Regions from separate parts of the Phreatobacter sp. AB_2022a genome, predicted to be linked through region 3. Evidence: predicted binding sites of a transcription regulator. Region 3 holds the regulator's gene; each other region holds the start of a gene.
The links. The regulator PhoB, encoded in region 3, activates phosphate uptake and scavenging genes when phosphate is short. The targets are predictions, from matches to a motif close to TGTCATNNANCTGTCAT.

Region 1 (7,757 bases), on a different contig from region 3:
CTGCAGCTGATGGCGCTGGATCCATCCGCCTCCTACAGGCTGATGCGCAACATCGACATGTCGGCCGAGCTTTCGCGTCACTGGTTCACGTCGGACGTGCTCGGCGACGGCTACGGTTTCATGCCCGTCGCGGCCAACGGAGCGCAATTCACCGGGCAGTTCGACGGTGGCGGCCATACCATCGCGAACCTGGTCATCTCCCGGCCCTCCCTCGGCAATACCGGCCTGTTCGGCCTGGTCGCGGGAACGATCGGCAATGTCGGCCTCGTCAACGCGGCGGTGACCGGCGCGGCGGACGTGGGCGCGCTCGCCGGGACCGCCCTCGTCGGCTCCAGCATCATCAACGCCTATTCGTCCGGCACCGTCTCCGGAGCCAGCTCGGTGGGCGGCCTCGTCGGGGTCAACCGCGGGACGATCTCGCGGACCTATTCGTCGGCCGCCGTCACTGGCATCGGCGCCGATATCGGCGGCCTCGTGGGCGACAATTCCGGCGCCATCAGCCAATCCTATGCGACCGGCGCGGTCGGCGGCGCAAGCGCCGCTGGCGGGCTTGCCGGCAGGAACAGTGCCGGCGGCACGATCGCCGATGCCTATGCGACGGGCGCCGTCAGCGGCGGCGGTGGCCTGGTCGGCGACAACAGCGGCAGCATCACGCGAACCTACGCGACCGGCGCCGTGACCGGCGCGGGGACGGGCGGCCTCGCCGCAACGAATTCCGGCACGATCACCAATTCGTATTGGGACACGACGACATCAGGCAAGGGCACCAGCCAGGGCGTCGCCAGCAATTCCGGCACCTTCAACGCCAGCGGACTGACCACGGCACAGCTGCAGGATCTGTCGAGCTACCAGGCGACCTTCGGCGGCTGGGACTTCCAGGGCGTCTGGGCGCCGCCCAACCAGGTCGGCCAGAACAACGGCGCGAGTGCCGCGCACTATCCCGAGCTCTATGCCTTCCTCACCGTGCTGACCATTGCGCCGAACAGCGTCGGCCGCTTCTACGGCGATGCCAATCCGACGCTGACGGCAACCTATTACGGCAGCCTGAAGCCGGGCGACAGCTTCGCGACGCTGGCAAGCCTCGTCACCTCGGCCGCGCAGTTCTCCAATGTCGGCGACTACAGCATCACCGCGTCGGGAGCGTCGGTGACGAGCCCTTCGGGCAATGCCTATCGGCTGATCTATATTCCGGGCACGCTGACGGTGAATGCGCGCCCGCTGACCATCTCGGCCGACGCGAAGACCCGGATCTATGGCGACACCACCGACCCGGCCCTGACCTATCGGATCACCAGCGGCGCGCTGCTGAACGGCGACCAGCTCACCGGCGAGCTCACCACATCGGCCAACGCGACCAGGAATGTCGGCGTCTACGCCATCAATCTCGGCACGCTCGGCCATTCCAACTATGCCATCACCTATGTCACGGCCAACGAAACCATCACGGCCCGGCCGATCACGGTGACGGCCGACGCGGCGTCGCGCCACTATGGCGACGCCAACCCGACCTTCACCTATACGGTCGGCGGTCTCGGCCTCGTCAACGGCAACCAGCTCTCCGGCGCGCTGGCCACCGCCGCGACCGCGGCCTCGGGCGTCGGCAGCTATGCCATCACGCTCGGAACTCTCGCCAACCCCAATTACGACATCACCAGCTTCACGACGGCGAGCCTCGGCGTCACGGCCCGCCCGATCACGGTGGCCGCCGCGGCGCAGACGCGGCCCTACGGTGACGCCAACCCGACCCTGACCTATACGGTCGGCGGCCTCGGCCTCGCCAATGGCGACACGCTCGGCGGATCGCTGGCGACAGCGGCGACGGCAGCGTCGGGCGTCGGCAACTACGCCATCACCGCCGGCACGCTCGGCGATCCCAACTATCAGATCACGAGTTTCACCGGCGCCAGCCTCGGCGTCACCGCGCGGCCGATCACCATCGTCGCCGACGCCAGGAGCCGCGTCTATGGCGACGCCAATCCAGCGCTGACCTACAGCATCGGCGGCATGGGCCTCGCCAACGGCGACAGCCTGACCGGCGGCCTCGCGACGGCGGCGACGAGCACCAGCAATGTCGGCAGCTACGCCATCACGCAGGGCGATCTCGCGGCCTCGTCCAACTATGCCGTCACCTATGTCGGCGCCGGCCTCGCCGTCACCCAGCGCGCCATCACCGTCACCGCCGATGCCAGGAACCGCATCTACGGCGACGCCAACCCCGCACTCACCTGGCAGGTGACGAGCGGCTCCCTGGCCGGCGGCGACAGCCTGACCGGAGGCCTCGCGACGACGGCGACCGGCGCCAGCAATGTCGGCAGCTATCCGATCACGCAGGGCGACCTCGCGGTCTCGTCCAACTACGCCCTGACCTATGTCGGCGCCAGCCTCACCGTCACCCAGCGCGCCATCGCCGTCACCGCCGATGCCAAGAGCCGCGCCTATGGGGACGCCAACCCGACACTCACCTGGCAGGTGACGATCGGCTCGCTGGCCGCCGGCGACAGCCTGACCGGCAATCTCGCGACGGCGGCGACCGGCACCAGCGCCGTCGGCAGCTACGCCATCACGCAGGGCGACCTCGCAGCGTCCCCGAACTACATCCTGACCTATGTCGCGGGCCATCTCGCCGTCACCCCGCGCGCCCTCACCATCACCGCCGACGCCAAGAGCCGCACCTACGGTGACGCCAATCCCGCGCTGACCTACAGCATCGGCGGCATGGGCCTCGTCAACGGCGACGGCCTCACCGGCGGCCTCGCGACAGCGGCGACCAGCGCGAGCAATGTCGGTGCCCATGCCATCACGCAGGGCGACCTCGCCGCTTCGTCCAACTACGCCGTCACCTATGTCGGCGCCAGCCTCGCCGTCACCCAGCGGGCCATCACCATCACGGCCGACGCCAAGAGCCGTACCTACGGCGACGCCAATCCCGCATTGACCTACAGCATCGGCGGCATGGGCCTCGCCGCCGGCGACAGCCTCTCCGGCGGCCTCGCGACGGCCGCGACGAGCACCAGCAATGTCGGCAGCTACGCCATCACGCAGGGCGACCTTGCCGCATCGTCCAACTACGCCGTCAGCTATGTCGGCGCCAGCCTCACGATCGCCCAGCGGGCCATCACCGTCACCGCCGATGCCGCGAGCCGCGCCTATGGCGAGGCCAATCCGACGCTGACCTGGCAGGTGACGAGCGGCTCGCTCGCCGCGGGCGACAGCCTGACCGGCGGCCTCGCGACGACCGCGACGAGCACCAGCAATGTCGGCAGCTATCCCATCACGCAAGGCGACCTCGCCGCCTCGTCCAACTATGCCCTGACCTATGCCGGCGCCAGCCTCGTCGTCACCGCGCGGCCGATCACCATCACCGCCGATGCCAGGAGCCGCGTCTATGGCGAGGCCAATCCGGCGCTGACCTACAGCATCGGCGGCATGGGCCTCGCCAACGGCGACAGCCTGACCGGCGGCCTCGCGACGGCGGCCACCGGCACCAGCAATGCCGGCAGCTACGCCATCACGCAAGGCGACCTCGCCGCCTCGTCCAACTACGCCCTGACCTATGCCGGCGCCAGCCTCGCCGTCACCCAGCGCGCCATCACCGTCACCGCCGATGCCAGGAGCCGCATCTATGGCGACGCCAATCCCGCGCTGACCTACAGCATCGGCGGCATGGGCCTCGCCAACGGCGACAGCCTGACCGGCGGCCTCGCGACGACCGCGACGAGCACCAGCAATGTCGGCAGCTACGCCATCACGCAGGGCGACCTGGCGGCCTCCGCGAACTACGCCCTGACCTATGCCGGCGCCAGCCTCGCCGTCACCCAGCGCGCCATCACCGTCACCGCCAATGCCGGAAGCCGCATCTATGGCGAGCCCGATCCGGCGCTCACCTGGCAGGTGACCGGCGGTTCGCTGGTTAACGGCGACAGCCTGGCCGGCAGCCTCGCGACGGCGGCCACCGGCACCAGCCATGTCGGTACCTATGCGATCACGCAAGGCACGCTCGGCACCGGCAACTATGCCGTCACCTTCGTCGGAGCCGATCTCGCGGTCACCGCCCGCACGATCACCGTCACCGCCGACGCCAAGAGCCGGATCTATGGCGAAGCCAATCCGGCGCTGACCTATGGCGTCGGCGGCATGGGCCTCGTCAATGGCGACACCCTGTCGGGCGCCCTGGCGACCGCGGCCACCGGCCTCTCCGGCGCCGGCACCTATGCCATCGCGCTCGGTTCGCTCGCCAATGCCAACTACACCATCACGGGTTTTGCCGGCGCGAGCCTGACGGTCACGCCCCGCCCCGTGACCATCACGGCGCTCGACCTTGCCAAGAGCTTCGGTCAGCCCGACCCGGCGCTCGCCTACAGCATCGGCGGCATGGGCCTCGTCAATGGCGACCAGGTTGCCGGCGCCCTCGCGCGCGAGGCCGGCGAGACGGTCGGCAGCTACGCCATCCTGCAGGGCTCGCTGGCCCTTTCGCCCAACTATCTCCTGACCTTCCAGCCGGGCCGGCTGTCCGTCAGCCCGGTGCCCGCTCCGGTGTCGATCAGCCAGCTTGCGACCCTCACCGCGCCGGCACCGGACCTCACCGGCTCCGGCGGCACGACCGCACTCGACGGACTCACCGAAAGCGCCGCCGCAGGCGGCACCGGCCCGTCCTGCCGCCAGCAGCCGTCGGGCGGCATGACCTGCCCGTGACGCACAAGCATGCCGGCCGGCGCGCGGCGCGGCCGGCAAGAGCCGTCAATTGGCGATCGTGATGCGCACGCGGTCGGCCGAGAAATGCGACCGCGACCACTGGACCGGCACGCCGTCGCGGTCGACATTGACGCTTTCCATCACCAGGATCGGCCGACCGACCGCCACTTCGAGCCGCGCGGCATCGACCGCATCGGCAACGCCGCCGCCCACCCGCGTCAGCGAGCGGCGATAGTCGGCGACGTCGCAGGCGGCGAGCGCCGCCGAGATCGAGCCGGTTGCCGCATAGACCTCCGGCACCCTGGCGAAGCGCGGCATCGGAAAGGCCGCGATCGCCCAGGAGATCGGCACGCCGTCGGCGAAATGGGCGCTGTCGATGACGACCACGGGTGCCTCCGCGGCGAGCCCGAGCGCCTCGGCCATTTCAGGCGTGGCGCCGGCGATGCGATGGTCGATGAGGCGGCCGGCCGGTTCGCGTGCCTGGCCGAGAACGATCTCGGAGAAACGCGTGCGCGCGCCGATCGGATAGGCCAGCGGCTTGGCCTCCACATAGGTGCCCGAGCCCTGCGTGACCCGCACCAGCCCCTTGTCGACCAGCGACTTCAGCGCCTGCCGCACCGTGTGCCGGTTCACGCCGAATCGCTCCGACAGCGCCGCCTCGGTCGGCAGGCGCTCGCCCGACGCCAGGGCGCCGCTGGCGATCTCGGCCTCGATCGCCTCCGCGATCTGCCGCCAGACCGTTACTCCGCCGCCGCGTGCCAGCATGGTCCTCGATCCGTCATCCGCCTGTCACCGCTCAAAGCCGAAATGCGGCGCTTCCAGACGTTTCCGTCCTTCCGGCCCCGCGATCGGTCCGTCGATACCATGCCGTTCCGGCTTGATCATCAGGCCCGGCCGTCATAAAAGTATAATCATCTAGATGAATATACAAATCATGACCGACACACAGACCCCCATCGATTCCCCTGCCGCCGAAACGGCCGCCCGCAAGGCCGCCATGGCGATCGCCGCCCGCGCCACCGCGGCCGAGCTCGCGCCGGTCGAGACCGCCGTCTCGCCCATGCCCGAGATCCGCACGCTGCGGCAGCCCGAGATCGGCCTCGTCATGGTGCGCGGCCGGGTCGGCGGCGACGGCGCGCCGTTCAATCTCGGCGAAGCCACCGTCACCCGCGCGGCGGTCGCGCTCGCCGGCGGCGAGATCGGTTTCGGCCACGTGCTCGGCCGCGACCTCGACAAGGCGCGCCTTGCCGCGCTCGCCGACGCGCTCTGGCAGGTGCCGGCCCATCGCGCGGCGGTGGAAGCCGTGCTCGCCCCCGTCCGCGACCGGCTCGCCGCCGAGCGCAAGCTCAGCGCCGAACGGACCGCGGCCACCCGCGTCGACTTCTTCACCATGGTGCGCGGAGACAATTGATGGCCATCGCCAGCGCCTATTCCGATCCCGTCCACGAGGCGCAGCGCGCCTTCCGCGCCACGATGAACGCGCTCGCCCGGCCCGGCACGATCCAGCCGGTCGCCGGCCTCGCCGAAGCGCCCCGCCCGCTCAGCCCGGTGGCCGCGGCGGTGGTGCTGGCGCTCGTCGACTTCGAGACCAGCCTCTATCTCGATCCGGCCGCCGCGACCGAGGAGACGAGGGCCTACCTGACCTTTCACAGCGGCGCGCGGCTGACCGACGATCCGTCCAAGGCGAATTTCGCTGTGATCGCCGATCCCCTGGCGCTCGGCGACCTCGCAGGCTTCGCGCTCGGCACCGACGCCTATCCCGACCGGTCCACCACGCTCGTCCTGCAGGTGCCGGCGCTTGGCACCGGCCGGACATTCCGCCTCGAAGGTCCCGGCATCAAGGGCGAGGCGACGCTTGCCGCGGCAGGCCTTCCCGAGAACATCGCCGCCGCGCTTGCCGCCAACCATGCGCTGTTCCCGCGCGGCGTCGACCTCGTGCTCGCCGGCCCTTCCGGCATTGCCGGCCTGCCGCGCACCACCCGCATCAGCGAGGCCTGACATGTATGTCGCAGTCAAAGGCGGCGAACGCGCCATCGAGAACGCCCACGCGCTGCTCGCCCATATCAGGCGCGGCGATCCGGCGGTTCCCGAGATCACCGCCGCCCAGGTCGGCGAGCAGCTCACCCTCGCCGTCGACCGGGTGATGACCGAGGGCTCGCTCTATGACCGTCCGCTCGCCGCGCTCGCCGTCAAGCAGGCCCGCGGCGACCTCGTGGAGGCCGCCTTCCTGGTGCGCGCCTTCCGCACCACGCTGCCGCGCTTCGGCGCCAGCGAGCCCGTCGACACCGCCGCCATGGCGGTGCGCCGCCGTGTCTCGGCCACCTACAAGGACATTCCCGGCGGCCAGGTGCTGGGCCCGACCTTCGACTATACCCATCGGCTGATCGACTTCCTGATCGAGGCCGGGGCGCCGGTGCCCGAGCCGAAGCGCGCGCCGGCCGACGAGACGCCGATGCCGCGGGTCACCGACCTCATTGCCGAGGACGACCTGATCGAGCGCAATCCGCTGCCCGAGCCGGACGCCCCGGTCGGCGACCTCACGCGCGAACCGCTCGACTTTCCCGCCGGCCGCGACCTGCGCCTGCAGAACCTCGCCCGCGGCGACGAGGGCTTCCTCTTGGCGCTCGGCTATTCCACCCAGCGCGGCTTCGGCCGCACCCATCCCTTCGCCGGCGAGATCCGGCTCGGCGAGGTCGAGCTCGAATTCTTCGCCGAGGAGGTCGGCTTTGCCGTGCCGCTCGGCGAGCTCACGTTGACCGAATGCCAGATGGTGACCCAGTTCAAGGGATCGGGCAGCGAAGCGCCGCGCTTCACCCGCGGCTATGGCCTCGCCTTCGGCCATTGCGAGCGCAAGACCATGGCCATGGCCCTGGTCGACCGGTCGCTGCGCGCCCGCGAGCTCGGCGAGGAGGTCACCGCGCCGGCCCAGGACGAGGAATTCATGCTGATGCATTCCGACAACGTCCAGGCCACCGGCTTCGTCGAGCACCTCAAGCTGCCGCACTATGTCGACTTCCAGGCCGAGCTCACCCTCCTGCGCAAGCTGCGCGCCGAACATTTCGCGC
Region 2 (7,757 bases), on a different contig from region 3:
GACCAGGTGCTGGTCTATCAGGTGCCGATCCCCGAGCCGCTGCGCTTCCTCGAGCCGCGCGAGACGGAGACCCGCGTCATGCACGCCCTCGCCGACTACGGGCTGATGCATGTGAAGCTCTACGAGGACATCGCCACCCACGGCCATATCGCCACCACCTATGCCTATCCGGTGAAGGTGGAGGGGCGCTACGTCATGGATCCCTCGCCGACGCCGAAATTCGACAATCCGAAGATGGACGACTGCGCCGCGCTGCAGCTGTTCGGCGCCGGCCGCGAGAAGCGCATCTATGCCGTGCCGCCCCATTCCAGGGTGGTCTCGCTCGATTTCGAGGACCATCCGTTCGAGCCGACCCGCTTCGACCGGCCCTGCGACCTCTGCGGCGCACGCCACACCTATCTCGACGAGGTGATCACCGACGACCGCGGCGGCCGCATGTTCGTCTGTTCCGACACCGACCATTGCGAGGAGCGCCGGGCCGAAGGCCATCGCGGCGACCTGCTCGGCGAGGCTCCGGCCGCCATCGCGGGAGTTGAGGCATGACCAGCCAGACCACGGCCGCCGCGGCCGAACGGCCCCTGATGATCGCCGAGGGCGTGTCGAAGTTCTACGGCGCCCGCATCGGCTGCCGCGACGTCTCCTTCGCCCTGCATGCCGGCGAGGTGCTGGCGGTGGTCGGTGAATCCGGTTCCGGCAAGTCGACCCTGCTGCGGCTTCTCTCGGGGCAGATGGCGCCCTCGGCGGGACAGGTGCTCTATGCCATGCGCGACGGCGTCACCCGCGACATCGTCTCGCTGTCGGAGGCCGAGCGGCGCTTCCTATTCCGCACCGACTGGGGCTTCGTCCACCAGGACGCCGCCCAGGGCCTGCGCATGGGCGTCTCGGCCGGCGCCAATGTCGGCGAGCGCCTGATGGCGGTCGGCTGGCGCCACTACGGCCATATCCGCACCGAGGCGGAGACCTGGCTCGAACGGGTCGAGATCGACCGGGCGCGCATCGACGACCGGCCGACCGCCTATTCGGGCGGCATGCGCCAGCGCCTGCAGATCGCCCGCAACCTCGTCACCAGCCCGCGCCTCGTCTTCATGGACGAGCCGACCGGCGGCCTCGACGTGTCGGTGCAGGCGCGCCTCTTGGACCTCGTCCGCGGCCTCGTCGCCGATCTCGGCCTCGCCGCCATCGTGGTCACCCACGACCTGGCGGTGGCCCGCCTCCTGTCCCACCGCATCCTGGTCATGAAGGACGGCCGCGCCATCGAGACCGGTCTGACCGACCAGGTGCTCGACGACCCGCGCGAGCCCTATACCCAGCTGCTCGTCTCCTCGATCCTGCAGCCATGAGGAACATCACTCTCAAGCCCGCCCCACTGCATCAGGCATGGCCGTGGTTCGAGGCTCGCCTGCGGCTCGCACCTCGCCATGAGGAGCGGGGGCGTGCTGCATCGGCGGCGGTGCGGGCCAGCCCTCGCCCGCACCATGAGGCCGGAAGCGGCACAGCATCGGCCGCGGTGCAATGGGGTGCCCAGTCCTCCGGGTTGCGTGAGCACGCGCGATGCCATTCACCACCCATCCTCATGGTGAGGTGCGGGCGCAGCGAGCCTCGAACCGCGGCGCCCCTCGCTGCAGGGCATGCAAACGAAGATCAAGAAGGACACGTGATATGATCCCGGCCCTGAGCCTGACCGACGTCGGCAAGAGCTTCACCATGCATCTGCAGGGCGGCCTGACCATCCCGGTCGTCTCGGGCGTGTCGCTGGACGTTCATGCCGGCGAGTGCATCGTGCTGGGCGGCCCGTCCGGCGCCGGCAAGTCGTCGATCCTGAAGATGATCTACGGCAACTACCGGATCGATTCGGGCGCCGTCCGGGTGCGCGACGGCGCCGGCGCGCCGGCCGGCGAGATCGTCGATATCGCCGCCGCGGCGCCGCGCCGGATCCTCAAGCTGCGCCGCGACACGATCGGCTACGTCTCGCAGTTCCTGCGCGTCATCCCGCGCGTGCCGGCGCTCGCCGTCGTCGCCGAGGCGGCGGTGGCCTTCGGCCTGCCGCGCGAGACGGCGGAAACGCGGGCCCGCGCGCTGCTGACCCGCCTGCACGTCCCCGAACGGCTCTGGTCGCTGCCGCCGGCGACCTTTTCCGGCGGCGAGCAGCAGCGCGTCAACATTGCCCGCGGTTTCATAGCCGACCATCCGATCCTGCTGCTTGACGAACCGACCGCTTCGCTGGATGCCAGGAACCGCGCGGCGGTGGTCGAGCTGATCGAGGCCAAGAAGGCCGCCGGCACGGCGATCGTCGGCATCTTCCACGACGACGACGTGCGCGAGCGGGTCGCGACCCGCGTCGTCGACGTCACCGCCTTCGCCGCGGGCGCGCCGGCCCAGGCGGTCGCCTGAGCCGGCGGGAAACAGGGAGCCGATGCCGGAGCCGACACGACAGGAGCCGCCCCGACCCGCCTGTCGCGTGCCTTTCGTCCGCCTGGTCCAACATCGGCCACGAGGGCGAGCCAAAGACACGCGGCGCGCCGCCTGAATGCCTGCCGCAAGAACAGTCCGACACGAACTGCCAAGACCGATCATGAGTGACCGACCATGAGAGCCACCACCGACAAGGGCGCAGTCTCGCTCTTCGCCCGCCGCATCGTCCTCGCCGACCGCGAGGTCGCCGGCACCATCGTCGTCGAGAACGGCGACATCGTCGCCGTCGAGGAGGACCGTCAGCGGCCGGAGGCGATCGACTGCGGCGACGACCTGATCATTCCCGGTCTCGTCGAGCTGCACACCGACCATCTCGAACCGCATTACGCGCCGCGCCCCAAGGTCTACTGGAACCCGCTGTCGGCGGTCTTCGCCTATGACGCGCAGATCGCCGCCTCCGGCATCACCACCGTGTTCGACAGCCTGCGCGTCGGCCGCGACGACGACCGGCCGGGCGTGTCCGATGCGCTGCTCGAACTGTCGGAAGGGCTCGAGGAGGCCAAGCGCAGCGGCCTCCTGCGCGCCGATCACCACACCCACCTGCGCTGCGAGATCCCCTCGCGCGGCGTGGTCGAGGAGGCGAGCGACTACCTCGCCCGCTTCGACGTCCGGCTGATGTCGCTGATGGACCATACGCCGGGCCAGCGGCAGTTCCGCGACGAGGAGAAGCAGCGCGTCTACTACCGCGGCAAGAGCGGCCTCGCCGAGGACGAGCTGACGGCCCTGTTCGAGGCGCGCAAGGCGCGCTCGGCGATCATCGCCGAGCCGAACAAGCGCGGCCTGGTGGCGCTCGCCCATGATCGCGGCATCGCGCTGGCGAGCCACGACGACACGCTGGAGGAGCATGTCACCGAATCGCTCGCCGACAGGGTCTCGATCGCCGAGTTCCCGACCACGGTGGAAGCGGCACGCGCCTCGCATGCGGCCGGCATCGCCGTCCTGATGGGCGCGCCCAATGTCGTGCGCGGCGGCTCGCATTCCGGCAATGTCTCGGCGCTGGAGCTGGCCGAGGCGGGCGTGCTCGACATTCTCTCGTCCGACTATGTGCCGATCAGCCTGATCCAGGGCGCCTTCGGCCTGGCCGGCGTGCCGGCGGTGGGCGGCCTTCCCGGCGCCATCCGCACCGTGTCGAAGGCCCCGGCCGAGGCGACCGGCATGACCGACCGCGGCGAGATCGCCGTCGGCAAGCGCGGCGACCTGGTGCGCGTCGTGCTGGTCGGCAGCCAGCCGGTGGTGCGCCAGGTCTGGCGCACCGGCCTCCGGATCTCCTGACCGAACGAGGATCCGCCGCCCATGTCCGTGCCCGGCACGCTCGATCATGCCAATGGCGTCGCTTCCGCCCCGGCCGAACCGATCGGCCCGGGCCGGCTCGTGCTGGTGGTCGGACCGAGCGGCGCCGGCAAGGACACGCTGATCGAGGCGGCGCGGCAGCGGCTCGCCGGCGACGAGCGCGTGCTGTTCCCGAGCCGTGTGGTGACCCGGCCTCCCTCGGCGGCGGAAGCCAATGCCGAGGTGGACGTGGCGACCTTCGCGACCCTCGCCCGCATCGGCGGCTTCGCCCTGTCCTGGTCCGCGCATGGCCACGACTACGGCATTCCGATCGCCATCGACCATCTGCTGCGCGAAGGCCGGACCGTCGTGTGCAATGTCTCGCGCTCGATCCTGGACGCGGCCCGCCGGCGCTACCAGAGCGTGATCGTGGTCGAGATCACCGCGCCGCCCGCCGTGCTCGCGGCCCGCGTCGCGGCGCGCGGCCGGTCGAGCGACGGCGACCCGTCCGCGCGCGTCGCCCGCCGCGTCGAGACCGGCGCGCCGGCCGACGTCACCATCCTCAACGACGGCCCGGTGGAAGCGGCCGTCGAGCACTTCCTCGCGGTCCTGGTCGCGCCGGTCGCGTGAGATTCCGCGCGCGATTGCGCGGCATTGCGGGTGGCCGTGGTTCGAAGCCCGCGCCAGGGCGCGGGCTCCTCACCCACGAGGGTCGGCAAAGCATGACATCAAGCGCGGTCATGAAGCGCTTCGCACAGGGCTTCATGAGCAAGCCTGCTGCCATTCACCTCCCCAGCTCATGGTGAGGTGGGAGCGAAGCGACCCTCGAACCACGGCCGCGCCTGGTGCCATGTAGCCTTAAGCGGTTACGCGCCTCGAACCACGGCGCCCTTCCCGCCAACCACCTGCGCAAGCCCCTCCCCCTGGAAAAGCCGCGCCGGCGCGATAGCTTCTGGCTGCAGCGGGGCGTCAGCCCCGCGCCGGCACGCCAGGAGGAACCGCCCCGTGAACCGCTATGTCGCCCGCATTCCCATGATGGTGCATTGCCCCGAGCCCATGGAATTTGCCATCAAGGATGTGCTGGAAGGCGAATACGAGGCCGATTACGACGGTATCGGCCTCGATATTCTCGATATCGGCGCCAATGTCGGCTCCTTCGCGCTCTGGGCCGCGGCCCGCTGGCCGGGCAGCCATGTGCGCTCCTTCGAGCCGCATCCGGGCACCTTCGACTACCTGAAGCGCAACACCGCGGGCCGGCGCGACATCACCATCGTCAATGCGGCGCTGTTCCCCGGCCCCGCGCGGCGGGCGACCTTCGTCAGCCGCTATGCCGGCGACGGCGAATCCGGGCTCGCGGCCTATTCCGGCGACACCTTCGTCGCCGGCCACATGGCCGAGACCTACGAGGTCGACGTCGTCGATCCGGCGAGCCTGCCCTCGGCCGACGTCGTCAAGATCGACATCGAGGGTGGCGAGGGCGACGTGCTCGCCCATCTCGACCTGTCGAAGACCTCGCTGGTCCTGCTCGAATTCCAGAACCGCCGGAACCGCGAGCAGATCCGCGCGACCCTGTCCGGCGATTTCCAGATCCTGCACGACGAGGAATGTTCCTGGGATCCGCTGCTCGGCTATGCCGGCTATCGCGCCGACCTGAAGGGCGATGCCTATGGCCGCATCTTCGCGGTGCGCCGCAACGTGACGCGGATGACGCGGCGGCCGTCCATCGACCGGTGACGGCCCGACCGGAAAGACAAGGGCCCGGTCTGCACCGGGCCCTCGGCTGTCTGCGACCGGCGCCGCTCAGCGGGCGCGCAGGAATTCCGGCACGCGCAGCAGCACCATCTCGTTGTCGTCGGCCTGGTTCGGATCGCGGCTCGAGGAGAACGGCAGGTTGTTGTCGTTGCCGACGATGATGTGGTCGGCATCGACCACGTCGACATTCTCGATGGTGAAGAACGGGAACTGGAAGTGGCCGCCCGACAGCGGCTTGCGGGCGCGGCTGTCCGGATCCTGGATGCGCAGGAGGTCGATGAAGCCGATCTTGCGCACCGGGCCGCCGGCATTGGCGTCGGTCATCTCGATCTTCCAGACGCGCTTGATGCGCGGCAGGGCGTGGAAGCAGGTCTCGGCGCGCTGGCCCTGCGGGCAGGCCCGCTCCGGCACGCCCTCATTGTCGTCGCGCACGATGATCAGGCCGGTCGTGCCGTCGATCATGTTGAAGTCGCCGATCGAGAGGTTGTTCTCCTCCAGCACGAACTTCCAGTGGCGTCCGGTCCAGCGGCCGGCCTGCACGTCGAATTCCAGGATGCGCAGGTACTGCTTGCCGTCGAGCATTTCGAGGCCGTTGCTCTGGGGATCCCACAGCGCGCCTTCGAGCAGCGGATAGAGGAAGCGGCCGTCGGGCGAGGCCGCCATGCCCTCGAAACCCTTGGACCGGCGCACCCGGAAGTCGACCGGGCCGCCCGGCACGGCCGGCGTCGTCACCGCGGGATGGTCGGGCGAGCGCACCACCTGGCCGTCGACCTGGGTCTCGAACACCGCTTCCACCTTGCCGGTCATGTCGACGCGGATGAGGTAGGGGCCGAGCTCGTCGCCGATCCAGATCTTGCCGCCGATGATCTGGAAGCTCTCGGTGTCGAAGTCGGCGCCGGTCAGGTAGCGCCGCTCGGTGCCCTCGTTGGCGATGCGGAACGGCACCTTTTTGTCGGGATCGGACAGGAAGACGGTCTCCAGGCGCTCGAACGAGCCCTTCTCCCAGTCGATCCGGTAGCGGTTGAGATAGAGCATCGAATCCGGCGAATTGGCCTTGGAGCCGAAACCGTTGTCGGTCAGCACCCAGAACGTGCCGTCGGCCATGCGCCGGATGCCGGAATGCCCCTGGGCCGGCTGGCCGCGGAACGGCAGCGACAGGCCCGTCGGGCGGCCGGCGGAGCGGCCCATGATGGTGCCGACGGCATCGACGCGCGCCGGGCCGGTGAACTTGCCGGAGACCTGCAGGTCGGCCGGCGCGTCGGCCGGCGGCTGGATGAAGGTCGCCGCCGGCAGCAGGGCATGGCCGGCGAGACGGGCCGGGAACTCCTGCTGGGCGAGGACCGGCGTGGCCGCGAGGAGGGCGGCGGCGAAAATCAGGGCGCGCATCAAGGGCTCCGGACATATCGAGGAACGGGCGCTCCTTGGCGGATCAGCCTGACAGCGGCGTAACGGATCGATGACGGCGGGATGACGGGCCACAGATGGCCTGGCATTGCGACGCTCGGCCGCAGAGGACGGCCGCGGCGGGCGGTGCCGCGGGCGGCCGTCGTTCCGGGCTGCCATCGTTCTGCCCCATCAAGGCTTATCAGAGCTGGGCAAGCCGGCTACGCGTACCTATCTGTTGGTTCGGACCGGCCTGCCCATATGAGCGCTTTGGCGGTCTTCTGTGTCCGAGTGCTGCCGTTTATGATCGCATCCCGCCTATCGGATCCCGCCTCATGCCGCGCGAGACGTTACCGGACCAGACCCAGGATGCGGAGGCCAAGGCCCTCGCCGCCCGGCGGCGCGCCGATCTCGAACTGGCCGCGCCGGCGCCCTCGCGCGGGGTCGGCCTGTCGGGCAAGCTGCTGATGCTCACCGCCATCTTCGTGATGGTGGCGGAAATCCTCATCTTCCTGCCTTCGGTCGCGACCTACCGGATCAGCTGGCTCGACGACCGGCTGGCCTCGGCGCGCACCGCCGCCCTGGTGCTGGAGGCGGCGCCCACCGGCATGGTGCCGGAGGCGCTGATGCGCGAGCTCCTGAACAGCGCCGGCGCCCAGGCCGTGGCGCTGAAGACCGGCACGACGCGCCGCCTGCTCGCCGTCTCCGAGCAGCCGCCGGAGGTCGACGTGACCGTCGACATGCGCGAGCGCACGCTGATGGGCTCGATCGGCGATGCCTTCGACACGCTGTTCGCGCGCGACGGCCGCATCCTGCGCGTCATGGGCACGGCGCCGCGGGCCGGCGACTTCGTCGAGATCGTGCTGGACGAGACGCCGCTC
Region 3 (7,757 bases):
CCCGCCGCAGCCGGCCCGCCGCATGCCGCCGGCGGCGGAGTGACCGCCGTGCCGGCCGGGCCATCCGCGGCCCGGCGAGTGCCGCCGGCGGCGGAACTTGCCGATGTGACGGCGGAATGTCTTGTCGCATCCCTTACAAGCGCTTGAATGCTTGGCTTTTTCATCGTCATTGATGTGTCACGTCGCAAGCATAGAACCGTCGTCATACACGGGTAGGGAAAAGCCCCTTTTCCCGAGCCCGCCCAGGAGACCTGCATGACCGAGCATATCGTCAGCGCATTCGAGAACGAGCTGAAGGGCTTGGCGCAACGCGTCGCCGAAATGGGCGGGCTGACCGAGAAGCAGATCGTCGGCGCCATCGACGCCTTGATTCGCGGCGACGTGGCGCTGGCCTCGACGGTGCGCGCCGCCGATCCGGCGATCGATGCCATGCAGCGCGAGATCGAGGAGGCCGGCATCCTGGTGATCGCCAAGCGCCAGCCGATGGCCATCGACCTGCGCGAGATCGTCGCCGCGCTGCGCATCGCGGCCGATCTCGAGCGGATCGCCGATCTCGCCAAGAACATCGCCAAGCGGGTCATCGCGATCAACGGCTCGCTGCCGCTGCCGAAGGTCACCGGCGGTTTCGATGCCATGGCCCGCCTCGCGCTGGAGCGCATCAAGGAGGTGCTCGACGCCTTCGCCCAGCGCGACGTCGCGGCCGCGCTGGAGGTCTGGAAGTCGGACGGCGATATCGACGCGCTCTACAATTCGCTGTTCCGCGAGCTGCTGACCTACATGCTCGAGGATCCGCGCAATATCGGCGCCTGCACCCACCTCCTGTTCTGCGCCAAGAACCTCGAGCGGATCGGCGACCACGCAACCAACATCGCCGAGACGATCTACTACGTGGTCAACGGTACGACGCTCGCCGAGGAGCGGCCGAAGCTCGACACCACGTCGATCGTCTCGGCCGGCTCCTGACCAACAAGGGACTGAACTCATGACCGCACGCATCATGGTGGTCGAAGACGAAGAACCGATCACCGTCCTGCTCCGCTACAATCTCGAAGCCGAAGGCTATCGCGTCGAAACCGTGATGCGGGGCGACGAGGCGGAGGTGCGGCTGCGCGAGGCGGTCCCCGATCTGATGCTGCTCGACTGGATGCTGCCGGGCCTGTCCGGCATCGAGCTGTGCCGGCGCATCCGGCTGCGCGCCGAGACCGAGCGGCTGCCGGTGATCATGCTCACCGCCCGCGGCGAGGAGGGCGAGCGCGTGCGCGGCCTGGCTACCGGCGCCGACGACTATGTGGTCAAGCCGTTCTCGGTGCCTGAGCTGCTGGCGCGCATCCGCGCGCTGCTGCGCCGGGCCAAGCCGGAACATCTCTCCAGCCTGTTGAAGTCGGGCGATATCGAGCTCGACCGCGAGACCCGCCGGGTGCATCGGTCGGGTCGCGAGATCACGCTCGGGCCGACCGAGTTCCGCCTGCTCGAATTCCTCATGCAGTCGCCGGGCCGCGTCTATACCCGCGAGCAGCTGCTCGACGGTGTCTGGGGCCGCGACGTCTATATCGACGAGCGCACGGTGGACGTGCATATCGGCCGCCTGCGCAAGGCGGTGAAGCGCGGCCGCGAGGCCGATCCGATTCGCACCGTGCGCGGCTCGGGCTACGCCTTCAACGAGCGCTTCGCCGGGGCGGCGTAGGCCCGCGCCCGGGAGCGCGAGCCTCGAACCACGGCCGGCCTCGATGCCGTTGGCGTCGGTCCGGACGCGATCCGGCCTCAGCTCAGCCGTTCGATCGCCCGGCCCAGAACGCGCTTGTAGTCCACGAAATCGATGAAGATGCCGTGCGGACCGGCATCGGCCGGCCGCGGCCCGGCGCAATGCCGGCCGATTTCGCGGCGGAAGGCTGCCGCACGCACCGGCCGGTCGCGCCGCGCCGTCAGATAGCTCGCCACCGCCCGTGCCTGCAGGTCGCGCCCGGGCCAGCCGATGCCGCCGCCCTCGATCATGCCGACGACGAAGAGGTTGTTGTCCGCCGGCGGAAAGATGTTGAGATAGAGGTGCGGGGCGGGGGCCTGCCAGTTCAGCTCGCTCTTCAGCGCGGCCTCGTCCAGGAACGGGAAGGTGATCCGGTAGCCGGTCGCGAACAGCACGAGATCGACCTCGTCGGCGCGGCCGTCGGTGAAGATGACGCGATCGTCGTCGAGCCGGGCGAGCGGCGGCCTCAGGCCGATATCGCCCTGGCCGAGATGCTGCAGCACCAGCGTGTTGACGATTGGCGTGCGGTCATACAGCCGGTGCGCCGGGCGCGGCAGGCCGTAGCGTTCCGGCGGGCCCACGACGAAACCGAGCACGGCCTCGTGCACGATCGAGCGGAGGCGTCGGGGCAGAACGAAGCGGGCCTTGTGATTGGCCTCGTCGGCGGGCCTGCCGCGGAGGAATTTCGGGGTGAAATGATTGCCGCCGCGCACCGACCACAGGACCTTGGCTGCGCGGTGCACCGCATCGACGGCCAGATCGCAGCCGGTATTGCCCATGCCGACGATCAGCACGCGCCGGTCGGCGAAGATGTCGGGGCTCTTGTAGGTCTTGGCATGCATGAGGTCGCCGGTGAAGGTGCCGGGCACGGCCGGCAGTTCCGGGTCGCTCAGATGGCCGTTGGCGATCACGACGCCGGCATAGGTCTCGCTCGTCCCGTCGTCGAAGGTCGCCTGCCAGCGGCCGTCCTCCTGGGCGAGCCGGGTCACGGCACGGTTGAAGCGGATCGACGGGTAGAGGTCGAAATGGCCGGCGAAGGCCTTGAGGTAGTCGAAGACCTGGGTGTGGTGCGGATAGGCCGGCCAGTCGGCCGGCATCGGATAGTCGGCGAAGGCCGTGGTGGTCTTGGACGAAATGAGATGGGTGGTCTGATAGATGCTGCTCGACGGCGCGCCGTAGAGCCACTGGCCGCCGACATCGAGATTGCACTCGACCACCTGGAAGGGCAGTCCCGTCTCCTTGAACACCCGCGCGGTGGCAAGTCCCGACGGGCCGGCGCCGATGATGAGATAGGTCATGCCGCGGCCCTCGCCTGCCAGTAGCGATCGAAGGTCTCGGCCGCCGACAGGGTCGGCCGGTAGCCGAACCGGGTCTTCAGCCGATCATTGGCGAGCACCGGCCGGTACTGCAGGAAATTGACCTGCGCCGGGCCGAGCGTCGTCAGGCCGAGCCGGTTCGCGAGCCCGAGTGCCAGGCGCATCAGCCCGGGGGGAACGGCGAGGTAGGGCTTGCCGATCCGCCTGGCGATCTCGGCAAGCGTCAGCGTGCCGTCGCCGGCCAGATTGTAGATGCCGGGCGGGCTTTCCGCCGCGCAGGCGCGGCCGAGGGCCGCCACCACATCGGTCTCGCTGACGAGGCTGAAGGGCGTCGCGCTGCCGGCAAGGCCGATCACCACGGGCCGCTCGAAAATGGCGGTGATCTGGTTGGCGACGCCCGGGCCCAGCACGGTGCAGGGGCGGAACACGACCTGTTCGAGGTCCGGATGGGCCAGCCGCGCGGCGGCGAGCAGTTCCTCGACCTGCCGCTTGTGCCGGGAATAGGGGAAATCCTCGTTGCCGCGCAGCGGGCTGTCCTCGGTGAGCGGAACGGCATTGTCGGCATGATAGCCATAGGCAGCGCCGCTCGAGGTCACCACCAGGCGGCGCGCGCCGGCGGCGAGGCATGCCGCCACGACATGACCGGTGCCGACGACGTCGATCTCGCGGTCGCGCGCGGCATCGCCGCCGGCGGCGACCACCGATGCCAGATGCACCACGACGCGCGGGCGGGCCGCGGCGATCCGGTCGGCGAGCGCGGGATCGCGAATGTCGGCCTGCTCGTAGCGGATGCCGGGGACCGGGGCGGCGGGCGCCCGGATGTCGAGCCCGACGACCGGTTCGCCGCCGCCGGCAAGCTGCCGCACCAGGGCAGCGCCGATGAAGCCAGCTGCGCCCGTGACCAGGATGCCCGTGTTCATTCCGCCGCCGCCCTGCGGTCGCGGCGGGTCCAGAAGGCGGCGAGGGCCCAGCCGGAAACGATGTGCCAGACCCCCCAGCCGGCGGCGATCAGGGCGGCACCGCCCAGGGCGTCGAACTGGTTGAGAATCAGGGCAAGGCCCAAGCCGGAATTGTGCATGCTCACCTCGATGGCCATCGCGCGGGTATCGTAGTCGCTGAGGCGCCACAGGCGCGCCGACAGCCAGCCGATGCCGACCGCGATGGTGTTGTGCAGAATCACCAGGGGAATGATGTCGCTGATGAAGGTGAGGAAATAACGGCCGTTGGCGACGCTCGCCGCAACGATGAAACCGACGAGGAAGACGAAGGACGCGATCTGGAACGGCCGGCGCAGCCGTTCGGCCAGCCGGGGCCAGCGGTGCACGGTGATCATGCCGGCGATCAGCGGCACGCCGATGAGCAGGGCGGTCGTGCCCAGAAAGCCGGCGGGCTCGATGCTGACCTGGCGCAGCAGCGCGGCGGTCGAGGGGTTGAGGCTGGCCCAGATCAGGATGTTGAGCGGTGTCGTCACGACCGCCAGCATGTTGGAAATGCCGGTCATCGAGATCGACAGCGCGGTGTTGCCGCGGGCGAGATGCGTCATCAGGTTGGAGATGTTGCCGCCCGGGCAGGCCGCGACGATGATCATGCCGAGCGCGACGCTCGGCTGGGGCTTCAGGATCATCGTGATGGCATAGGTGACCGCCGGCAGGACCAGGGTCTGGGCGATAAGGCCGGTCATGGGCGCGAGCGGCCGCGAAAAGACGTCGACGAAATCCCTCAGCCTGAGCTCCAGCGCGACGCCGAACATGATCAGAGCCAGGATGCCGTTCAGAACCAGTTGGCCGGTCGGGTCGATGGCGATGAGAACGCTGTCGATACCGGAAGTGGCGAGGCCAGATCCCGCGCCGGCCGCGTGTGCGACGTCCATTCGCGCCCCCCGCAGGCGGCGGCTCCGACCCGCGCGGGCCCCCCGGCCCGCCATCAAACCCCTGCTCCAGCGAGCATCGCAAGTTCGTCAGCCGGCTTCAAGCCGGCTCCGCCCCGCCTGGCCGGCGGGGAGGGTCAGCCCTCCAGGCTTTCCTTCAGGAGTTCGAGCTCCAGCCAGCGCTCCTCGGCCGCGCTGAGCTCGGCCTCGGCCTTGGCGAGCGCGGCGGACGCCTTGTCGAAGGCCGCCCGGTCGCGGCTGTAGAGCCCGTGGTCGGCCAGGATCGCCTGCAGCTTGGCGATGTCGCGGCCAAGCGCTTCCATGCGTGCGGGCAGCGCGTCGAGATCATGCTTCTCGCGGAAGGACAGCTTGCGCTTCGGCGCCTCGCGCACCGCCTCGGCGCGCGGCGCCGCGCCGTCGGCCGCCCGTTTCGCGGGTTTGTCCAGGCCGCGCGCTGCAATGCCCGCGCCGCGCTGGGCGACCATGTCGGAATAGCCGCCGGCATATTCGACCCAGCGGCCGTCGCCCTCGCTGACCAGCACCGAGGTGCAGATCCGGTCGAGGAAGTCGCGGTCGTGCGAGACCAGGATCACCGTGCCCGGAAAGTCGGTGAGCATCTCCTGCAGGAGGTCGAGGGTTTCCAGGTCGAGGTCGTTGGTCGGTTCGTCCAGGACCAGCAGGTTGGCGGGGCTTGCCAGGGCGCGCGCCAGCAGGAGCCGGCCGCGCTCGCCGCCGGAGAGCACGCCCACCGGCGTCCCCTTCTGTTCGGGCGTGAACAGGAAGTCCTTCATGTAGCCGATGACGTGACGGTTCTCGCCATTGACGGTGACATAGTCGCCGCGGCCGAGCGTCAGGGCGTCCATCAGCGGCGTCGTCGGGTCGAGGGCCTCACGCTTCTGGTCGAGCGTGACCATCGCAAGGTTGGTGCCGAGCTTGATGCTGCCGGCATCCGGCTCGAGCGTGCCGGTGAGGAGACCGACCAGTGTCGTCTTGCCCGCGCCGTTCGGGCCGACAATGCCCAGCCGGTCGCCGCGCAGGATGCGGATGGTGAGGTCGTCGACGATGCGGCGTGGGCCGTAGGCCTTGGCAATGCCATGGGCCTCGACCACGCGCTTGCCCGACAGCTCGGCCTCCGAAATGGTCATGGAGACGTTGCCGACGGCCTTGCGGTGCTCGCGAAAGTCCTTGCGCAGGCTCTGCAGCTGGCCGAGCCGGCGGACATTGCGCTTGCGCCGGGCCGAGACGCCGTAGCGCAGCCAGTGCTCCTCGCGGGCGATCTGCCGGTCCAGCTTGTGCTGGTCCTTTTCCTCCTGCTCCAGCACCTCGTCGCGCCAGGCCTCGAAATGGGCAAAACCCTTGTCGAGCCGGCGGGTCACGCCGCGGTCGAGCCAGACGGTGGCGCGCGACAGGTTTTCCAGGAAGCGGCGGTCATGGCTGATCATCACCACCGCCGAGCTGGTCGCGCCGATCGCCCGTTCCAGCCATTCGATGGCCGGCAGGTCCAGATGGTTGGTCGGCTCGTCCAGGATCAGGATGTCGGGCGAGGGGGCCAGCGCGCGCGCGAGCGCAGCCCGCTTGGCTTCGCCGCCCGACAGGGCTGTCGTCGCCTCCTCGCCGGTCAGGCCGAGCTCGTTCAGGAGGTAGCGCGCCCGATAGGGGTCGTCGCCCGGGCCAAGGCCCGCCTCGACATAGGCCAGCGTCGTGGCGGCGCCCGAGAGGTCGGGTTCCTGCGGCAGGTAGCGGATCGTCGCGCTCGGCTGGGCGAAACGGCTGCCGCCGTCGGCCTCGACAAGGCCGGCGGCGATCTTCAGGAGCGTCGACTTGCCGGAACCGTTGCGGCCGACCAGCGCCAGCCGGTCGCCGGCCTCGACGGACAGGGCTGCGCTGACCAGAAGCGGCGTGCCGCCGAAGGTCAGGCGGATGTCCTGCAATTGCAAAAGGGGAGGAGCCATGGGCCCGCCTTTAGCATTGTCGGGCGATGAGCGCATCCGCCTCCTTGCCGTTCCCGTCGCCGGAGGCCGTTCAGGCTGCGGCCACCTCGTTCAGGAAGCCGTCGACCGAGCGCGACAGGCGCTCGCCGGCGCGGCTCAGCGCGTCGGAGGCGGTCAGCACATGGGTCGACTGGGCGGAGGTTTCGGCGATCACGCCCTTCACATCGGCGACGTTGCGCGACAAGGCCTGGGTGCCGGTGGCCGCGCGCTGGATGGTGCGGGCGATCTCGGCGGTCGCAGCGTCCTGTTCGGTGATGGCGGTGGCAACGGTCGCCGTCACCGCGGTGATCTCGCCCATCGTACCGGTGATCGCCTTGATCGCGGCCACCGCGCCGACCGTCGAGGCCTGGATGCCGGCGATCTGCGCGGCGATGTCGTCGGTGGCGCGGGCGGTCTGGCTGGCAAGGCTCTTCACCTCCGCCGCGACCACGGCAAAGCCCTTGCCGGCCGAGCCTGCACGCGCCGCCTCGATCGTCGCATTGAGCGCCAGAAGATTGGTCTGCGCCGCGATGGCGCGGATCAGCGCCACCACGTCGCCGATCCGGCCGGCGGCTTCCGTCAGCCGGTTGACCTCGTCATTGGTGCGGCTGGCGATCGCGCCGGCCTCGCCGACGATCGCCTGGGCCTTGGTCACCTGGCTCGCAACGCCCCGGATCGAGGCGGCGAGCTCCTCGGCGGCGGCGGCGACCGTCTCGACATTGCCCGACGTCGCCTCCGAGGCCGCGGCGGCCGAAGCCGAGCGGTCGCCGGCTTCATGGGCGATGGCGTTCAGCGAGCGGGCCGTGGTCTCCATCTGCCGGGTGTTGCTGCCCAGGACAGTGACGACCTCGGCCATTTCGGCG
Region 4 (7,757 bases), on a different contig from region 3:
CGGTCGGATAGCTCGGCAGGCCGGCTTCGGCGAAGGCGGCGCTCGCCGCCTCGTGGTCGCCGAGCCAGACCGAAAAGACCGGCTTCACCCGTTCGCCCTTGGCGCGACGCCCGGTCACCACGCCGGCCACGGCCCTGGCCGCGTCGCGGCTGGCGAGCAGCGCGGTCGGGCAGTTCATGACGAGGACCGCGTCGATGCCGGGATCGTCGAGCGCCGCCTCCATGGCCTCGGCATATCGCGCCGCGTCGGCATCGCCCAGAATGTCGATCGGATTGCCGTGCGGCGCCTCGGCCGGCAGCAGCGCCTCGAGGCGCGCGCGGGTGAGCATGTCGAGCTCGGCGAGGCGGCCGCCGCGCTCGATCAGGCTGTCGACGGCGAGCGCGCCGAGACCGCCGCCATTGGTGACGATGCCGAGCCTGTCGCCGTAGAAGGCCGGAAAGCGCGACAGCGTCTCGGCCGCCGCGATCAGCTCGTCGAGATCGGCGACGCGCACCAGCCCGGCGCGGGCGAAAGCGGCGCTGTAGACGTCGTCCGCTCCGGCAAGGGCGCTGGTATGGGTGCGCATCGCGCCCGACGTTGCCCGGTGCCGGCCGGACTTCAGGACGATGACCGGCTTGGCGCGCGCCGCCGCGCGGGCCGAGGCCATGAACTTGCGCACGTCGCGCACCGTCTCGATGTAGAGGAGGATCGCCCGGGTGCGGAAGTTCGATGCGAAGAAGTCGAGGCAGTCGCCGACATCGACGTCGATCTGATCGCCCAGCGTCACCACGCCGGAAAAGCCGATATTGCGCGCCTCGGCCCATTCGAGCAGGGCGGCCGCGATGGCGCCCGACTGCGAGACCAGCGCCAGCGAGCCGCGCCGCGTCGCATGCGGCGCGAGGCTGGCGTCAAAACCGACATGCGGGGCGATGATGCCGAAGGAATCCGGGCCGATGAGGCGCAGGCCATGCCGCCTCGCCGTCTCGGCCATGGCGTGCACGGCTTCGGCGCGTCCCTCGCGCGGCAGGGGCGAGACGATCACCGCGCCCTGCACGCCGCCGATCGCCGCCGCCTCCTGGACGAGGCCCGGCAAGGTCCGGGCGGGCGCAGCCAGAACGACGAGATCCGGCGGCTTGGGCAGCGCCGCGAGGGAGGCATAGGCGGGAAGCCCGCCCACCTCGGCATGGCGCGGATTGACGGGGTAGAGGTCGCCGGAAAAGCCGGCCCGGCGCATGCTGGCCAGCACCGCCTGGCCGAGCGATTGCGGCCGGTCCGAAGCGCCGACGATGGCGACGACGGACGGGGCGAAATTGCGATCGAGCCGGTAGAGCGACATGGGACCTCCCGGAAGAACCGCGCGGCGCAGCGGCGCCAGATCAGCGCCGCGATGGTTGACCGTCACATGAGCGCGCGCAAGGGGGCGCGATGACGCCTGTTCACCGATGATGAACGGCGCGGCGACGGGCCGCGGTCCATGGTTCTCCCGTCTGGTGCCCGCATGCGCGATGCCGGGCGCCAGACATCACGCCGTCTCGTATTTCTCCAGGAACGCCTCGACGCCGAGCGCGCGGAAATCCGGCAGCGCCAGGCGCAGGCGCTCGTGGCTCCAGTCCCACCAGGCGAGCGCCTGCAGCCGCTCGGCGACGGCTTCCGAAAAACGCCAGCGGATCGGCTTTGCCGGATTGCCGCCGACGATCGTATAGGGCGCGACGTCCTTGGTGACGATGGCGCCCGCCGCGACCACCGCGCCGGTGCCGACGGTCCGGCCGGCCAGCACCACGGCGCCATGGCCGATCCAGACGTCGTGGCCGATCGTCACCGCATGGGCGCGGCGCCAGTCGAAGAAGCCGGCCTCGTCAGGCTCGCCGTCGAAATAGCGCGAGGCGCGATAGAGGAAATGGCTCTGGCTCGCCCGCTCGGTCGGATGGTTGCCGGGATTGATCCGCACGTGGCGGGCGATCGAGCAGAACTTGCCGATCCCGGACATGTCGATCTGGCCGTCCTGCACGATATAGGAATAGTCGCCCATGACGCTTTCGGAGATGACCGTGCGCGCGCCGACCTCGGTATAGGCGCCGAGGCGGCTGTTGGTGACGATCGCGTCGGCATGGATCGACGGCGTGGTGCCGAGCTTGGTCATGGCGGTCTGCTCCCTGAAGGTCATGCGAGCCCGGGACCCGCGGCGGGAATCCGGACCGGACCTCGCCGTCATCCCCGCAGATGACACGACGATGACGCATCGATGACAATCCCGAAGTATTCGGAATGGAAATCGGCCTGTCATACGCGTGATGGTCGCGTCACAAAACTGTAATTCGCCTGGCCTAGAGCGTTGAGCATCAGACCAGCCGGCTCCCCGCCGCGGCGCTTTTTGCTGTCTGCCAAGGTTTTGCTCATGCTCGTCATCGACAAGGTTACCCGACGATTTGGCGCGAAGGCCGCCGTTTCGGACGTCTCTCTGGAGATCGCCGACGGCGCCTTCATCGGCGTGATCGGCCGGTCCGGTGCCGGCAAGTCGACCCTTCTGCGCATGATCAACCGCCTCGCCGACCCGACCGAGGGTCGCATCCTCGCCGACGGGCGCGACGTCACCGCCCTTGCCGGCGCCGACCTCAGGGCTTGGCGCCAGTCCTGCGCCATGATCTTCCAGCAGTTCAACCTGGTCGGCCGGCTCGACGTCCTGACCAATGTGCTGATGGGCCGGCTCAACCATGTCAGCCAGGCGCGCGCGCTGCTCAAGCTGTGGACGGCCGAGGACAAGGCGATCGCCCTCTCGGCGCTCGAGCAGTTCGACATCGGCTCGCTCGCCAGCCAGCGCGCCGAAAGCCTTTCCGGCGGCCAGCAGCAGCGCGTGGCGATCGCCCGCGCCCTGGTCCAGGAGCCGAAATACATCCTCGCCGACGAACCGATCGCCTCGCTCGACCCGCGCAACACCCGCATCGTCATGGACGCGCTGCAGCGGATCAACCGTCACTACGGCATCACGGTTCTGTGCAATCTGCACTCGCTCGACCTCGCCAAGACCTATTGCGACCGCCTCGTCGGCATGGCGCAGGGCCGTGTCGTGTTCGACGGCGCGCCCGCCGAGCTGACCCCGGCGGCCGCGCGCGAGCTCTACGGCATCGAGGCCGACGAGGTCCTCGACAGCCACACCCCGGTGCCGGCTGCGGCCGGCGCCCTCGTCACCGCGTGACCGCCTCCCCGTCTGGAGATCATTGAGACCATGTTCGACCGTCGCACCGTGCTGGCCGGCCTTGCCGGCCTTGGCCTCAGCCCCCTCGGCGCCCGCGCCCAGGGCCAGGGCTGGCAGAGCCGCTATCCCGAGCTGGTCCTCGCCGTGATCCCGGCCGAGAACGCCTCGGGCGTCACCGAGCGCTATGCGCCCTTCGTCGACTATCTCGCGCGCACGCTCGGCACCAAGGTGACGCTGCGCATCGCCAACGACTATGCGGCGGTCATCGAGGGCCAGCGCGCCGGCCAGATCCACCTCGCCTATTACGGCCCGGCCTCCTATGTGCGCGCCCGCACCGTCACCAACGGCGTCGTCGAGCCCTTCGTCACGACCATCAATTCCGACGGCTCGATCGGCTACTATTCGGTGCTCTATGTGCGCGCCGACAATCCGGCGACGCGGCTCGAGGACCTGCGCGGCAAGAACCTCTGCCTCGTCGATCCCAACTCGACCTCGGGCAACAACGTGCCGCGCTTTGCCATGAACAAGCTCGGCATCGCCAATCCCGACCAGTTCTTCTCCCGCGTCGTCTATGCCGGCAGCCACGAGAACGCCGTCTCGGCCGTCCAGCAGGGCACCTGCGACGCCGCCTTCAACTGGTGGAACTCGGAGACCGATTCCAACCTGACGCGCATGGCCAACAAGAACATGGTGCGCGCCGACGACTTCAAGATCATCTTCAAGTCGGACCTGATTGCCGGTTCGCCCTACGCCTATATCAACACGCTGCCGGAAGAGGCGCGCGCCGCCATCCTGAAGGCCTTCATGGACGCGCCGACCGCCGACAAGGCGGCTTTCGACCGCCTGTCCGACGGCAAGGACCGCGGTTTCCACGCCGTCACCCACCGCGACTACGAGACCATCGTCGAGCTGCAGCGCTTCGTCGACCAGATGCGCCGCGCGCGCAGCTGAGCCCTCCCCCCGGGCGACCTCCAGCGGGGTGGATCCTCCAAGATCCACCCCGTTTCTTTAGGCCGGGAATTGGCCTGGATGACGTGCATGGCAAAACGGGCCGCGTGGTTCGAGGCCCGCCTGCGGCTCGCACCTCACCATGACGATCGGGGCGGATTGCAGCAGCGACGGCGCTGACGGCGCACCAGAGCTCGCGACTGCATGAACAGCCCTCATGCCATTCCCACCCCTCCTCATGGTGAGGTGCGAGCGGAGCGAACCTCGAACCACGACCGCCCGTGACGCAGGGCACGATGCCGAGCAAGACATCGGAAAGCCCCGAAAAGCCCGGACAGGAGACCCATGGCGAGCGCCATTCCCCGCCTTCCCGACCCGCAGCTCGCGCCGCTCGAGAACGCCTACCGCGATGCGATGGGCGCCAAGCGCCGCCAGCTCGTTCTCGGGCTCGTCCTGGTCGCCGCGGCAACCCTCGCCGCCGGCCATGTCGCCGATGTCGATCTTTCCAAGCTGGTGGGCAACATCTGGCGCTTCACCGACTATATCGGCCGCATCTTCGTGCTCGACAACGGACCGGCCGCCGGCCGCTTCGTGCTGTCCGACCCGGCCGAGTGGATGTGGGGCCTCGGCAAGTGGCTGAAGCTGCTCGGCGAGACCTTGCTGATCGCCTATGTCGGCACGGTGCTGGGCGCGATCGGCGGCTTTGCCCTGTGCTTCTTCTCCGCCGGCAATCTCAGCCCGACCCATGCGGTGCGCATCCTCGCCAAGCGCTACCTGGAATTCTGCCGCACCGTTCCCGAAATCGTCTTCGCCCTGATCTTCGTCGTCTCCTTCGGCCTCGGCCCGGTGCCGGGCGTGCTGGCCATCGCCATCCACACGACCGGGGCGCTCGGCAAGCTCTTCGCCGAAGTCGTCGAGAACATCGACATGAAGCCGGTCGACGGGCTGAAGGCGACCGGCGCGACCTGGGTCGAGACCGTGCGTTTCGCCGTCGTGCCGCAGGTCCTCTCCAATTTCACGAGCTATGCGCTGCTGCGCTTCGAGGTGAACGTGCGCGGCGCCTCCGTCATGGGCTTCGTCGGCGCCGGCGGCATCGGCCAGGACCTGATCGAGGCGATCCGCAAGTTCTACTATCCCGACGTCTCCGCCATCCTCGTCCTGATCATCGTCACCGTCATGGTCATCGACCTTCTGACCGAGCGTGTGCGCCACGCGTTGATCGGCCTGGAGAACCGGCCATGACCGCACGCGCCGCCAGTCCCCATCCCGTCGTCGCCGAAGCGCTCGCCCGCAGGGACGAGATCGCCGCCCGCCACCGGGACGTGTTCCATCCGCCGGTGCGCCGGCGTCTCGTCGCGGCAGGCACGATCCTCGCGCTCGCCGCGCTTCTCGTCTTCGGACTCGTCGCGCTCGAATTCTCGGCCGCCAAGATCCTGTTCGGCTTCGGGCGGCTGGCCGAATTCCTCTGGCGCATGCTGCCGCCCTCGACCGGCACCTGGTCGAAGTTTTTCGTCTACCTGCACGCCCTGGCGGAGACCGTGGCCATCGCCTTTCTCGGCGTGATGGTGGCGGCGATCCTCGCCCTGCCCTTCGGCTTCCTCGCCGCGAAGAACGTCATCCCCAACGCCGTCGTGCATTTCCTGTCGCGCCGCTTCCTCGACACGATCCGCGGCGTCGACGAGCTGATCTGGGCGCTCATCTGGGTCAGCGTCGTCGGCCTCGGGCCGTTCGCCGGCGTGCTCGCGCTCGTCACCGCCAATTTCGGCGTTTTCGGCAAGCTGTTCTCGGAAGCGATCGAGGCCGCCGACCGCAAGGCCGTGGAGGGTGTCGCCTCGGTCGGCGGCAGCCGGCTCGACGGCATCCGCTTCGGCCTCCTGCCGCAGATCCTGCCGGTCATCGGCAGCCAGGTGCTCTATTATTTCGAGAGCAATACCCGCTCGGCCACCATTATCGGCATTGTCGGCGCCGGCGGCATCGGCCTGCACCTTGCCGAACAGATCCGCGTGTTCGAATACCAGCACGTCTCGGCGCTGATCCTGATGATCCTCGCCGCAGTCATCGCCATCGACTTCGTCTCCACCCGCCTGCGCTTCGCGCTGATCGGCTCCGGGCAGCGCTGAGGCCGCGCCCGGACCGACCCCCGACTTCGTGCGCCCCGTGAGAAGACCGCTGCCCCGGTTCATGGCAATCGGCAGATGGGTGCACGGATGCACGAGCGGCCAGGGCGAGCGGGCATGGGCATGCAAAGGGTGAAGATGGCGGGCGGCGCGGCGCCGGCGGCGCGGATCATGGCGCTCATTTCGAGACCGGTCGGCCGGCATGGCGCGACGCGGCAGCGGTTGAACCTGTCGGTCTCGGCCGCGGCGCTGCTCGCCGGCCTCATGCCGTGCGGCGCCCCAGCCCAGACCCTGCCCAGCGGCGGCACGGTCGCGGCCGGCACCGCGAGCATCGGCGCGCCGCAGGCCGGCGCGCTGACCGTCAACCAGTCGTCCCAGCGCGCCGTGATCAATTGGAACGCCTTCTCCGTCGGCGCGGGCGGACGCGTCACGTTCCAGCAGCCCGGCGCCGACGCCGCAACCCTCAATCGGGTGACCGGCAGCACCGCCTCGACCATTGCCGGCCAGATCCAGGCCAACGGCCAAGTCTATCTCGTCAATCCGAACGGCATCCTGATCACCCCGAGCGGCACGGTCGACACCGCCGGCTTCACCGCCTCGACGCTCGCCACGAGCGACCAGGACTTCATGGCCGGCCGCCGGCGCTTCACCGGCACAGGCGCGTCGGCCGACGTCACCAACCAGGGAACCATCCGCGTGCGCGGCGGCGGCGATGCCGTGCTGATCGGCGGACGGGTGACCAACGAGGGAACCATCGCAGCGCCCGGCGGCCGGGTCGGGCTTGCCGCGGGCGAGGCCGTCTCGGTCGACGTCGAAGGCGACGGCTTCCTGACCGTCTCGGTTCCGACCGGCAATCCGGACCGCGCCCAGGCGCTCATCCGCCAGACCGGCCGAATCCGGGCCCAGGGCGGCCGCGTGGAGGCGCGGGCGGCGACGAGCGCCGATGTCGCCCGCGCGGCGATCCAGCTCGGTGGCACGATCGAGGCCGGCGGCGTCGCCCAGACCGCCTCGGGCCTGCGCTTCGGAACCGCCCCGGACACCGGTGCGCCGCGTGTCGGCGCCGCCCGGCCACAGCCCGCCGCACAGGCCGGCAGACGCAGCACCCAGCCGCCACGCCCGAAACCGCCGGGCGCCGCCGGCACCGTCGTCGTCGACGGCGGCGCCGGCGGAACCGTCTCCGCCACCGGCCGCATCGACGCGTCGAGCCCGGCGCTGTCGGGCGGCGCGATCACCATCACCGGCCGGATCATCGACCTCGCCGGAGCGCGGATCGACGCGTCGGGAGGCACCAGCGGCGGCCAGATCCGCATCGGCGGCGACTACCAGGGCGGCGGATCGCTGCCACATGCCGAGACGGTCGCGATCGACGGTGCGAGCACCATCCGGGCCGATGCCCTCGGCTCCGGTGACGGCGGGCGGATCATCGTCTGGTCGGATCGCGACACGCGTTTCGCCGGCACCCTGTCCGCTCGGGGCGGCCCGCAGGGCGGCGACGGCGGCTTTGCCGAAGTGTCCAGCAA

Region 1: a site for PhoB is predicted at 5,469-5,485, ahead of phnF (phosphonate metabolism transcriptional regulator PhnF). Genes of this name have one in related genera too.
Region 2: a site for PhoB is predicted at 2,453-2,469, ahead of OZ671_RS09660 (alpha-D-ribose 1-methylphosphonate 5-triphosphate diphosphatase). Genes of this name have one in related genera too.
Region 4: a site for PhoB is predicted at 2,211-2,227, ahead of phnC (phosphonate ABC transporter ATP-binding protein). Genes of this name have one in related genera too.

Annotation. Positions count from the first base shown of each region.
Region 1 is NZ_JAPSET010000010.1:87,081-94,837, forward strand. Features, by position in the region: gene OZ671_RS09620 (MBG domain-containing protein) at 1-4,692, shown strand, start outside; gene phnF (phosphonate metabolism transcriptional regulator PhnF) at 4,738-5,457, opposite strand; gene phnG (phosphonate C-P lyase system protein PhnG) at 5,627-6,103, shown strand; gene phnH (phosphonate C-P lyase system protein PhnH) at 6,103-6,690, shown strand; gene OZ671_RS09640 (carbon-phosphorus lyase complex subunit PhnI) at 6,692-7,757, shown strand, end outside.
Region 2 is NZ_JAPSET010000010.1:95,268-103,024, forward strand. Features, by position in the region: gene OZ671_RS09645 (alpha-D-ribose 1-methylphosphonate 5-phosphate C-P-lyase PhnJ) at 1-543, shown strand, start outside; gene phnK (phosphonate C-P lyase system protein PhnK) at 540-1,340, shown strand; gene phnL (phosphonate C-P lyase system protein PhnL) at 1,660-2,391, shown strand; gene OZ671_RS09660 (alpha-D-ribose 1-methylphosphonate 5-triphosphate diphosphatase) at 2,587-3,744, shown strand; gene phnN (phosphonate metabolism protein/1,5-bisphosphokinase (PRPP-forming) PhnN) at 3,766-4,371, shown strand; gene OZ671_RS09670 (FkbM family methyltransferase) at 4,747-5,475, shown strand; gene OZ671_RS09675 (esterase-like activity of phytase family protein) at 5,542-6,879, opposite strand; gene OZ671_RS09680 (ATP-binding protein) at 7,212-7,757, shown strand, end outside.
Region 3 is NZ_JAPSET010000015.1:65-7,821, forward strand. Features, by position in the region: gene phoU (phosphate signaling complex protein PhoU) at 256-963, shown strand; gene phoB (phosphate regulon transcriptional regulator PhoB) at 983-1,684, shown strand; gene OZ671_RS12710 (flavin-containing monooxygenase) at 1,762-3,039, opposite strand; gene OZ671_RS12715 (SDR family oxidoreductase) at 3,036-3,977, opposite strand; gene OZ671_RS12720 (bile acid:sodium symporter family protein) at 3,974-4,927, opposite strand; gene OZ671_RS12725 (ABC-F family ATP-binding cassette domain-containing protein) at 5,062-6,876, opposite strand; gene OZ671_RS12730 (methyl-accepting chemotaxis protein) at 6,947-7,757, opposite strand, start outside.
Region 4 is NZ_JAPSET010000010.1:77,685-85,441, forward strand. Features, by position in the region: gene OZ671_RS09590 (bifunctional acetate--CoA ligase family protein/GNAT family N-acetyltransferase) at 1-1,315, opposite strand, end outside; gene OZ671_RS09595 (chloramphenicol acetyltransferase) at 1,502-2,119, opposite strand; gene phnC (phosphonate ABC transporter ATP-binding protein) at 2,375-3,172, shown strand; gene phnD (phosphonate ABC transporter substrate-binding protein) at 3,203-4,123, shown strand; gene phnE (phosphonate ABC transporter, permease protein PhnE) at 4,466-5,362, shown strand; gene phnE (phosphonate ABC transporter, permease protein PhnE) at 5,359-6,240, shown strand; gene OZ671_RS09620 (MBG domain-containing protein) at 6,355-7,757, shown strand, end outside.